Linked DNA regions of Rheinheimera salexigens. The protein of the gene in region 2 binds, or shares a complex with, the protein of the main gene of each other region. Links are inferred from orthologs where the notes say so. Each region holds a gene or a part of one and is shown on either strand. Other genes may lie near its edges.

Evidence for each region. The genes of interacting proteins can lie anywhere in the genome.
Region 1: the proteins of pnp (region 2) and rne are in contact, whole or in part, in a cryo-EM structure (PDB 9QH0), measured with the Escherichia coli proteins. The link is inferred for Rheinheimera salexigens from one-to-one orthologs.

Annotation. Positions count from the first base shown.
Region 1 is NZ_MKEK01000001.1:1,804,736-1,808,642, forward strand. It holds rne (ribonuclease E), read right to left. Parts: upstream 3,549-3,907; coding sequence 201-3,548; downstream 1-200. Other genes in the region: BI198_RS08270 (DcaP family trimeric outer membrane transporter), read left to right, coding at 1-59. UniProt on the Escherichia coli protein: Endoribonuclease that plays a central role in RNA processing and decay. Required for the maturation of 5S and 16S rRNAs and the majority of tRNAs. Also involved in the degradation of most mRNAs.
Region 2 is NZ_MKEK01000001.1:3,156,737-3,164,879, reverse strand. What follows is about bases 708-3,696. They hold pnp (polyribonucleotide nucleotidyltransferase), read left to right. Parts: upstream 708-1,131; coding sequence 1,132-3,261; downstream 3,262-3,696. Other genes in these bases: nlpI (lipoprotein NlpI), read left to right, coding at 3,266-3,696; rpsO (30S ribosomal protein S15), read left to right, coding at 708-942. Outside these bases: tRNA pseudouridine(55) synthase TruB, read left to right, coding at 1-562; more of rpsO, read left to right, coding at 673-707; more of nlpI, read left to right, coding at 3,697-4,150; BI198_RS14570 (hypothetical protein), read left to right, coding at 4,137-5,345; BI198_RS14565 (PilZ domain-containing protein), read right to left, coding at 5,356-5,721; lipA (lipoyl synthase), read right to left, coding at 5,796-6,776; lipoyl(octanoyl) transferase LipB, read right to left, coding at 6,769-7,440; DUF493 family protein YbeD, read right to left, coding at 7,522-7,803; BI198_RS14545 (serine hydrolase), read right to left, coding at 7,941-8,143. UniProt on the Escherichia coli protein: Involved in mRNA degradation. Catalyzes the phosphorolysis of single-stranded polyribonucleotides processively in the 3'- to 5'-direction. Also involved, along with RNase II, in tRNA processing.

The DNA.
Region 1 (3,907 bases), 1.4 Mb from region 2 along the record:
AAGCGGGCGCTGATGGTGATATGAACCGTGTCCAGTTTAGTGCTAAATACGATTTCTAAGTTGCTAGTGGCTTAGTTAATTACGGTTCTAATTAACACTAAAATTCAGACATAAAAAAGCCAGTTGTTATGCAACTGGCTTTTTTGTTTCTACTATTTTAATAAGTTAAAACAAGGCTAATATGTATTAGCCTGTGTTTATTACTCGTCTTTAGTAGAGGCTTTGGTCATTGGTGCAGTCACCGCTTGGCGAGCAAAGGCTGAGCCAGCTTGGCGTTGTGAACTTGCAACAACAGGGCGTTCTACAGCTGGTTTAACCGCGGTGTTAGCCGTTGTTTCTGGCGCTGCAGCTTGCTCTGTGGCTGTAGCTTTAGTCATTGTAGCGACTACCATTTGGGCATAGCGACTTTTCGTTGCTGGCGCACTTTTAACTGAGTCCGCCACAGGTGCAACAGTATCAGTTTTCACGGCGACTTCTTTGGCTTTATCGCTAGCAACTGGTACTTCAGGTTTAGTGGCTTGAGTAGCGACAGGGCTCTCAGTGGTTACTGATGGCGCTTTTGCTTCAACTGCTCGCTCAACTGTACGTTCAACGACATTCTTATCCACTTTGTTATCAATACTGGTATCAACTTTCGTTTCAACAGCACTGGTTGCTTTAGTGGCAACTGCAGTGACTTCCGCAGCTTTAGCTACTGGTTCAGCGTTTGCTTTAACTTCAGGTGCAGTTACTGCAGCCTCAGTATTGGCCACAACTTCTTGCTTTGCAGGTGCTTTACGACGAGTACGTGGTTTTGCTGGTTTTTTAGCATCCACCGTTTCTTCTGCTGCATTATCGTTGTTGTTATCCGTTAACTCAGCAGCATTACCTGTTGTGACGGCTTTGGTTGTAACAGTTTTAACGTCAGTTTTTGCTGTCACTTCAGTCGTCACGTCTGCTGAAACAGTAGTGTCAGCAGTAACATCTGCAGCTGAGTCAGCGTTATTTGCACTAGCGTCGTTTTGCTCTTGTTCTTTTTTACGCTTTTGGCCAGCGGCACGTAAGTGCCGTGGTGAACGACGATTACGACTACGTGGTTCTGTTGAGTCAGCGTTAGCGGTAGCATCTGTTTTCACCGTTGCGGTGTCTGTGGCTTCAGCATCAGTTGTATTGCTATCTGCTTGCTCTGCAACAGGCTGGGCAACTTTGTCATTCACTACTGGCTTAGTCACTACTGGCTCAGTCACTACGGGTTGTTGCTTAGCTTCAACATTCACTTCTGTCGGTGCTAAGTTTTTCTCTACTACAGTTGCGTTAGTTTTCTCAACAACTTTTTCAGCAGCTACTTCAACATTAGGCACGTTAGCGACTGTGTCTGCTTGCGCTGCTACAGGTGTGATCACCGCTGTGGTTTCTGGTTGAGCAAGACGCACAGATTTGCGGGCATTACGACGTTGACGACGCTCTGCTACTTTTTGTGGTGCTGCAGGTGTAGCAACTGTTTCTACTGCAACTTCAGCTTGTTTTGCAACCGGCTTTTCAATCGCAGCTTTAGTTTCTGTTGTATTACGTGGCGCACGCGACTCTTGTTGTTGACGTGGTTGACGCTCAGCACGCTGATCAGTACGTTGATTAGTAGGTGCTTCTTTTTGTACTACCGGTGTAGCGCTATCGTCATTTTCATTACGACGACGCGACTTGTTATTGTTGTTACGGCGGCGATTGTTGTCACGAGAGTTGTCACGCGAGCCATCACGAGAACCGTCTTTAGCAGCATCACGGCCATTTTCACGGCCACCAGAGCGAGTTTTATCAGCTTGCTGGCGGTTTCTAACCGGTTTAATTGCAGTTTTAGTATCTTGCTCTGGCTCATCACCATTAAATAGCTTTTCAAACCAAGCTGATACTTTCTGCCATAAACCAGGTTGCGCTACTACAGCCGGTGTCGCAACTTTAGCTGCCGGCGGTGGGTTGCCATTAGCAATGTTAATCGCTGAAATAGCCGGTTTTTCTTTAATAGTATCTGAAGCAGGTTGATATAAATCAGAGGTTAACTCAGGTGCTTTAACCATGTTGTAGCTTACGTCTTCGATTTCTTCATCAATACGAATACGGATAACTTCATGATTAGGCGTTTCTAAATGCTGATTTGGGATAACAAATACCCGAATACCCTGACGTTCTTCAATCCGGCGTACTGCTCCGCGCTTTTCATTCATTAAATAAGTGGCAACAGCAACAGGTACTTGAGCGTGAATTTGACTGGTATTATCTTTAATCGATTCTTCTTCAATTAAGCGTAAAATGGATAAAGCAGATGATTCTGTACTACGAATAGTGCCACGACCATGGCAGCGAGGGCAGACGTGAGTCGCCGAATCACCCAAAGATGGGCGTAAACGTTGGCGTGACATTTCTAATAAACCAAAGCGCGAAATACGACCAATTTGTACCCGAGCACGGTCTTGTTTTACCGCATCTTTTAAACGGTTTTCAACTTCACGTTGATGGCGCACTGGCGTCATATCAATAAAGTCGATAACGATTAAGCCGCCTAAGTCGCGTAAACGCAATTGACGGGAAATTTCATCAGCCGCTTCTAAGTTAGTATTAAAAGCAGTTTCTTCTATATCACTACCTTTGGTTGCTTTTGATGAGTTAATATCAATAGCCGTTAAGGCTTCAGTACTGTCTATAACGACAGAGCCACCTGAAGGTAAGCGCACTTCACGGCGGAAGGCTGATTCAATTTGAGTTTCAATTTGGAAGTGCATAAATAATGGCACTTCGCCCTGATACAATTTAACGCGATGAGCAAAGTCAGGGCGGAATTGTTGAATATAAATTTTTGCTTCTTCAAAAACTTCAGGATTATCAATTAAAATCTCACCAACATCGCGGCGCAGATAATCACGTATAGCGCGGAACACCACATTACTTTCTTGGTGGATTAAGAATGGGCTAGGGCGTTTTTTAGCTTCTTCAGTAATAGCAGACCAATGTTTTAATAAGGCTTTTAAATCGTAGTCTAATTCTTCAAACGACTTACCAACACCTGCAGTACGGACAATTAAGCCCATGCCATCAGGCATTTCTAACTGGTTTAACGAATCTTTTAATTCTTGGCGCTCATCACCTTCAATGCGACGAGAAATACCACCAGCACGAGGATTGTTAGGCATTAAAACTAAATAAGAACCCGCCAAACTGATAAAAGTAGTTAAAGCCGCGCCTTTTTGGCCACGTTCTTCTTTATCAATTTGAATGATAACTTCTTGACCTTCTTTAACCACTTCTTTGATATTGGGTCTACCGTCGAAGGAGTAATTAGCAGGGAAGTAGTCGCGAGAAATTTCTTTTAGTGGTAAAAAACCATGGCGATCGGCACCATAATCAACAAAAGCGGCTTCTAAGCTAGGCTCTACGCGGGTAATTTTACCTTTGTAAATATTGGCTTTTTTTTGCTCGTGACCTGGGCTTTCAATATCTAAATCATATAGTTTCTGGCCATCGACCAGAGCCACGCGAATTTCTTCTTCCTGCGTAGCGTTTATTAACATTCTTTTCATCGTAGCTGACTCGTATCTATGCAGCCACAACGCAACCCAAAGGGCACCGCGTGTTCAGATGTTTTGCAAACACTAATTTTTGCAGTCTCACGACTGGAATGTCTGTGGAAATCAAATTGTCACTGTAAAAATGAGTTACAGTTATTACTGTTTTCTTTCTATATCTGATACACATCGCCTTACAGCGCTGCGTTATAGCAAATCTTTTATAAGCTCTGGTTAACTGGAACTCATGTTTTGCCGCTTTGATAATAGATTACGCAACATTATCTCAGGCAAATGGCGTTTGGTTTACGCAGGGGTTATAAAAAACGTTGGTTTTCGCAACGATTTCGGTATGATCACATCCCCTAACGGTG
Region 2 (8,143 bases):
TACCATGTTTTCGGCGTTAAAGTATCAAGGTCAACCTTTATACCGTTACGCCAGACAAGGCATTACAGTGCCAAGAGAAGCGCGGCCAATCACGATTTATCGGTTTGAATTAATTGATTTTACGCCGCAAGAAGCTAGTTTTATTGTCCATTGCAGTAAAGGTACTTATATTCGCACCTTAATTGATGACTTAGGCGAAGCATTAGGCTGTGGTGCCCATGTCTCAGCTTTACATCGAACCCAAGTTGGCCCATTCGATATTAGCCAAGCGCAGACAGTGCCATTTATAGAGGAAAACACTTTACCCTGTCATGATAGTAAAGATTTCTCTGTAGTTGATGCCTTACTACTGCCTATGGATGCGGGTATAGTAGAATTGCCTAGTCTAACTGTTACGGCTGCTGAGCAGCAGCAATTACAGTATGGTCAAAGCTATGCCACCGCTTTAACCGATATTGCAGCGATTAAACTGTATAGCCAAAACCATGAATTTATAGGTATTGGCCAAGTTAATGCTGGAGTGTTAAGCTCTCGTCGGCTATTGAATACGGCTATAGAGTAAAAAACATTGTAAAAGCTGTTGCAACTGGTAAAATGCCGCGGTTAATTATTGTCTGCTGAATGAGTGATCGGCGACAAGTTATTTTAATTCACTCACATTTGGAGTTATCTATGTCATTAAATGCTGCAGAAAAAGCAAAAGTTGTTGCAGACTACGCAACTAAAGAAGGCGATACTGGTTCACCTGAAGTACAGGTTGCTTTATTAACTGCAACTATCACCCATTTGCAAGGCCACTTTGCTGAACATAAACACGATCACCATTCACGTCGTGGCTTGTTACGCATGGTAAGTCAGCGTCGTAAATTATTGGATTACTTAAAAGGTAAAAACCAAGAGCGCTACGCGACATTAATCAAACGCTTAGGCTTACGCCGTTAATAAGTAGTTTGCATAAAAAAGGGGCTTTTAGCCCCTTTTTTATGCGTAAAAATTAGTTTTTATCATAATGTGTCAATAAGTTTAGTTTTAATGGAACTATCTTTTAATATTGGTTACAGAGTATACTAGTAACGAAATAAACGAAAAATAAGACATCGCAATTAGGCGATTAAGCAAAGGAAACAAAACGTGACTCCAATCGTAAAATCATTCCCATTCGGCCAACATACATTTACTTTAGAAACCGGCGTAATTGCCCGCCAAGCTGATGCTGCAGTGCTTGCCAGTATGGGTGATACCTCTGTACTTGTAACGGTTGTTGGTAGAAAAGAACCTAAGCCTGGTCAAAATTTCTTCCCGCTTACGGTGAATTATCAAGAAAAAATGTATGCTGCTGGTCGTATTCCAGGTGGTTTCTTTAAACGTGAAGGTCGTCCATCTGAAGGTGAAACCTTAACTGCGCGTTTAATTGACCGCCCATTGCGTCCATTATTCCCTGAAGGTTTTCTTAATGAAGTACAAATCGTTGCAACTGTAGTATCAGTGCAACCAGAAATTCAGCCAGATATCGTTGCATTAATCGGCGCTTCAGCAGCGTTAGCGATTTCAGGCTTACCATTTGCAGGTCCAGTCGGCGCAGCCCGTGTTGGTTATATCAATGATCAATATGTGATTAACCCTTCAGAAGAAGAGTTAGTAAGCAGCAAACTAGATTTAATTGTTGCTGGTACTTCTAGTGCAGTATTAATGGTTGAATCAGAAGCTAACGTATTATCTGAAGATGTTATGTTAGGCGCGGTAGTGTATGGCCACGAGCAAATGCAAGTTGCCATTAATTGCATCAAAGAATTAGCCGCAGATGCTGCTAAACCAGCTTGGAATTGGCAGCCACCTGCTAAAAACCAGCCATTAATTGCTAAAGTTGCTGAGTTAGCCAGTGCTGACATTGGTGATGCATACCTTATTACAGAAAAAGCTAAACGCTATGAGCGTATTGGTGAAATTAAAGCCGCGCTATTAGAGAAATTGACTGCAGAGTTAGCAGCAGACGACAGCATAAACGGCCAAGAGTTTTCAGATATTTTTCATGCTTTAGAAAGCCAAGTTGTTCGTACTCGCATTACTAAAGGTGAGCCACGCATCGATGGCCGTGACCCAGAAATGGTTCGTGGTTTAAGTGTAATGACTGGCGTGTTACCACGTACTCATGGTTCATCATTATTTACCCGTGGTGAAACGCAAGCGTTAGTAACGGCTACTTTAGGTACTGCACGTGATGCACAAACAGTTGACGATTTATTAAGTGCTAAAACTGATACCTTTATGTTGCATTATAACTTCCCTCCGTACAGCGTGGGTGAAACGGGCATGATCGGTTCACCTAAGCGTCGTGAAATTGGTCACGGTCGTTTAGCTAAGCGCGGTATGCAAGCAGTAATGCCTGAATTTAATGATTTCCCATATACTATCCGCGTTGTATCTGAAATTACAGAATCAAACGGCTCTAGCTCTATGGCGTCAGTTTGTGGTGCATCTTTAGCATTAATGGATGCAGGTGTACCAATCAAAGCTTCAGTAGCGGGTATCGCTATGGGCTTAGTCAAAGAAGGCGAAGATTTTGTTGTGCTGTCTGATATCTTAGGTGATGAAGATCACTTAGGCGATATGGACTTTAAAGTGGCGGGTACTACTGAAGGTATTACTGCCCTGCAAATGGACATTAAGATTGATGGTATTACCCAAGAAATTATGCAAATTGCGTTAAAACAAGCAAAAGCAGCGCGCTTACATATTCTAAACGTAATGGACCAAGCTATCAGTGGTCACCGTGATGAAATGTCTGAATATGCACCGCGTATTTACACTATGAAGATTAACCCTGAAAAAATTCGTGAAGTTATCGGTAAAGGCGGCGCTGTTATTCGTCAAATTACTGAAGAGTCAGGCTGTACAATTGAACTTGAAGATGATGGCAGCATAAAAATTGCCGCGACTACCGCTAAAGCAGCTCAAATTGCTATTGATAAAATCAATGCTATTACGGCTGAAATTGAAGTGGGTACTATCTACGAAGGTGAAGTTGTTCGTATCGTTGATTTCGGCGCCTTTGTTAACGTATTACCTGGCAAAGACGGCTTAGTGCATATTTCACAAATTTCTGATGAGCGTGTTAACAACGTATCTGAGCATTTAACGGTTGGCCAAAAAATTAAAGTTAAAGTGCTAGAAGTTGATAAGCAAGGCCGTGTTCGTTTAAGTATTAAAGAAGCGAGCGAGAAACCAGCTGCAGACACTGCAAATGCTGAAGATAAAGCTTAATAGCATGACTAGCCAGTTAGCGCCGTTGGCGCTGCTGGCCGCTTTGCTTGGCGGTTGTGCACAGACTCAAACTGAGCCGCAAGGCTGGTTAATCCCAGAGCCACTGGCGGTTTCATACCGTACAGAGCTTGCTATAGCGCGACTCACTGAAATATTACACCGAGCAGAATTAACAGAAGAGCAAATAGCTCAGCTGTATTATGATCGTGGTGTGATGTATGACAGTGTCGGTTTGCGCTCATTAGCGCGCTTAGATTTTTTACGCGCTTTGCGTTTAAAGCCTGATTTAGCGGATGCTTATAATTTTGTTGGTATTCACCATACTGTTAACGGTGAATATAACCAAGCCTATGAAGCCTTTGATTCTGCATTAGAACTGGCACCAGAGCATGAGTATGCCTACTTAAATCGTGGTATTGCGTTATATTATGCCGGTAAAAGTGAGCTTGCTATCAGTGACTTTGAAACCTTTTTACAACTTAAATCCGATGATGCTTATCGGATGTTGTGGTTATATTTAGCCCAATCAGCAGTCTCAATTGAACAAGCCAGCGTAGCGTTACAACAGCAAGCTTTACAACTTGATGCAGCTAATTGGTCAACAAATTTAGTGGCGTTCTTTAATGGCCAAATCACAGAAGCAGAGTTACTCAATACTGTTGCTGAAGATTTAGTATCAGAGCGGATGCTAGCTGAACGCTTGTGCGAAGTGTATTTTTATCTTGCAAAGTGGCATCACAGCCAACAACGCGATGAGCAAGCACTAAGCTATTATAAGCAAGTGTTAGCAACCAACGTGTTTGAATTTGTTGAACATCGCTATGCCAGAGTAGAAATATCTCGACTGCGCGGTGATCCTGAACAAGCTGAATATGATGGCGAGTTTTAACTTAGCCAAGCTGATATTATCTAAAAAAAGCCAGTTTACTGGCTTTTTTGTCTTTTTGCTGTTGCTAGGCTGTCAGCCTACCGACAACAGCAGCAGTAATGACAATCATTTAATGCAACAAGCTCAGACTGATGCAAGTGCAGCCAATACATTAGCGGCAAAGCGATTAGCCAGTAATGAGTTAGTGGCCGCTTTAAAGTGGTTGCAACAGGCTGCTAGGTTAGGTGATGTCGCGGCTTTAGCCCATGCACTGCAGCTTCAGCAGCGCTTAGAAGGTAAATTAGCCACAGCGCATTGGTTAGCACAGTCTGTAGCCACAAAACAGCTTAAACTGAGTTCGGTAAGCGAACTTCAGCAGCAGCAATTAGGTTTCTGGTCTGAACCAAGTGTTGTTACAAACCCCAGTGTACTAACTGTAGCTGGCTATACCAGCCCTAATGGCTGTGCAGTTACTATTCAGCCAGTAGCCACTCAATTGGCCGGTGTCCAGCAGTGGCGGCTATTACAGCAACAATGGCAACAGCACCCGCAGTTATCACAGCTAGCGGTATGCTATTCTGCTTTGAAGCATGTTAATAGCACCGAATTAAACTGCAGCGAACAAGTTGCTACCCGTATTTCTTGTCAATACCAAGCGTTAGAACCTTTGGTCGCAAAGGCTGATATTAGCCAAGTTGTAATAATAGCTGGTCGCGGTAAAGCCAGTTATAACAACGGTATTATTCAACTACCAGACAATGCGTCTTTAGCCTTATTCCAGCATGAATTTTTCCATTTACTGGGTTTTATTGATGAATATAAATTAGCTGTTAGCAGCGCAGAGCAAGTCTGTCATGCCGAGCTAATCCACCCTAATATTGTGTTAAATAATCAAGTTGAATATTATCTACAGCATTGGCAGCTAAAGGGGAGTGAACTTGAATTAACAGCGGTTGAGAGTTGTAATGCAGTCGGGATTCAAGCTTATAGAATAGTAGCAGCAATCAATCCAATGCAATTTTATGAAGCCAAGATGCCCGCGGTGTATTTACAGCTAGCGCGCAAAGTGTTGCAACAACCTGAGCAGATTATGCCAGTACAATATTACTTTGCTTACCTTGCACGGCAACAGCAAGATTGGCCGTTATGGCAACAGTTTATGCAACAAGCCTCAAAGCGCGGCTATGCGGATGCCCAGCAGGCTTTAAGTTTATAGCTTATGTATATCAGCTAACTTGTTGCTCAATTAATTGTTGTAATTCAAGATCAAGTAAATCAGCATCGCCTAAATTTAATTGTAATAGTCGGCGAAAGTGGCTGGCACTATCAATATCAATAGCCTCACAATGTAAACCTAAGACTTGATCGGTCTGGTGGGCAACGCTAACTTGCATAGTTAGCTCGATAGGGTAGTCGTTTAAGACAATTCGTAACTGCATTTTATGCGGAAACGCCACAGGCCAGTCGGTTGGCTTTTTAACTAAAGCTCCTTTTAAAGACAGATTAAGTACTTCAGTGGCGCAACTGTAACTTGCCATATCAAGATGCGCGATACCATGGAAGCTGACTCTACTAAACTTGCGTTTCTTCATAGTGCTACCTAGTTTTATCGTTATAAGCATAGCGCTTTATTGCTAAAGCGCAGCATCTTGTTCTGACTAGCAGATTATGGCGTACTGTAACTAATAATTTCTTCACCCGCGGCTTGGCGATCTGCATGATAGCTAGAGCGCACAAATGGACCACTCGCGACATGTTTAAAGCCTAACTCATAAGCAATTCGCTTTATTTCGTCAAACTCTGCAGGTGGCATATAACGCTTAACCGGTAAGTGGTGTTTACTGGGTTGTAGATATTGGCCAATGGTTAACATATCTACATCATGTTGACGTAAGTCTTTTAAAACTTCGATTAGCTCTTCAGTAGTTTCACCTAAACCGACCATTAATCCAGATTTAGTGGCAATACCTGGATGGGCGGCTTTAAAACGCTGTAATAACTGTAATGACCATTTATAGTCAGCTCCCGGCCGTGCTAATTTATACAAGCGTGGAGCGGTTTCTAAATTGTGATTAAATACATCTGGCGGCGTATCCACTAAAATTTCTAGCGCCGCGTCCATTCTGCCACGAAAATCAGGTACTAAAACTTCAATTTTAATCTCTGGATTATATTTACGAATAGCAGCGATACATTCGGCAAAGTGTTTAGCACCGCCATCGCGTAAGTCATCACGGTCTACTGAAGTAATGACTACATATTTAAGCGCCATATCACGAATGGTTAAGGCTAATTTTTCCGGTTCTTCAGCACTTGGCGGTAATGGACGACCATGAGCGACATCACAAAATGGGCAACGTCGAGTACAAATAGCGCCTAAAATCATAAAGGTGGCAGTACCGTGATTAAAGCATTCGGTTAAATTAGGGCAGGCGGCTTCTTCACACACTGAATGTAACCCATGCTTGCGCATCGCGCCTTTAATTTGATCTATACGCTCTGAGCTTTTGGGTAATTTAATTTTTAGCCATGCTGGTTTGCGCAGCATTTCTTCTGGCTCAGTAGGCAATACCTTGACTGGGATCAAGGCCATTTTAGCGGCGTCACGTAATTTAACGCCTGGTTCCATACGTGCTGTTTTAGTCATTTTGCCAATTCAACCCTGTTGTGTGGTGCAGCTTAGTTACCTGCAGTTGTTGCTCGAAACACTGCACTATTCGTTGTTTAGCTTCTGCAACGGTTTGTGGGCCGTTTAAATCTTTGCATTGTACCATTTGCATCCCAGCGTAACCGCAAGGATTAATGCGCGTAAATGGCGTTAAATCCATATTAACGTTTAGTGCTAAACCATGAAAGGTGCAACCTTTGCGGACGCGTAACCCTAAAGAGGCTACTTTTGCTTCATCAACGTAAACGCCAGGAGCATCAGATTTTGCATAAGCATTAATATTATAGCTTTGCAGTAGGCTTACTAATACTTGCTCTATCAGCGTGACCAGATGTCTTACACCAAGTTTACGTCGCTTTAGATCTAATAATACATAGACGACCAATTGCCCCGGGCCATGATAAGTAACCTGACCGCCTCTATCGACTTTGACTACCGGGATATCGCCTGTAAACAACAGATGTTCTGCTTTTCCGGCTTGGCCTTGGGTGAATATTGGTTGATGCTCTAATAGCCAAAGTTGGTCTAAGGTTGCGGCATCACGTTGATCAGTAAAATCCTGCATGGCATGCCATACATTGGTATAGCATTCTATGCCTAGATCTCTAATGATTAACTGATTACAGATGCTATCGCTATGCACAAGGTTTACCCGTTCGTTGAAAACTGGCAGCATTATACCGTGTTATGGCCTGAATACGAACAGCAGTAAACCGACTGTGATCTATAAAACGTAACGAACTAACTCAATTTTGCCAAGTTCGGTATACAGTAATTCGATATGATCTTTACTGGTAACGGTGACATTAACTGCAACTGAGTGGTAATTGCCTTTAGCGCTAGGCTTAACGGTTGGGCTATAATCACCGGCTTCAGTATGCTGACGGATTACTGTCATCACTAAATCAACTAAACGCTCATCTGCTAAGCCTAATACTTTAAAACTAAAGTTGCAGGGAAAATCTAAATATTGATCAAATTTGGTGTCTTTAACTATTTTACTCATTTTACAATCTCTGTGCTTTAAAATGGATTAACTTTAACCCTTTACAGCCTAATTATAACAAAGAACCCGGCTAAAGCCGGGATTCATATTTATCACGTTATGCCGTGATAATAACGGAAGCGGTTTTCTCAGATTAATTAAAACTGCATTTTAATATAATCAACCATGCGGCTGAAGAAACCACCCTTAGCAACATCTTCTAGTGCCACTAACGGATAGGTTGCAACATCTTCATTGTTCAGCTTTAAAAATACGGTGCCAACTTGCTCGCCTTTAGTAATGGGGGCCAATAGTTGCTGATTCAAGGTGAAATCTGCTTTAAGATTTTTGCGTTGACCAC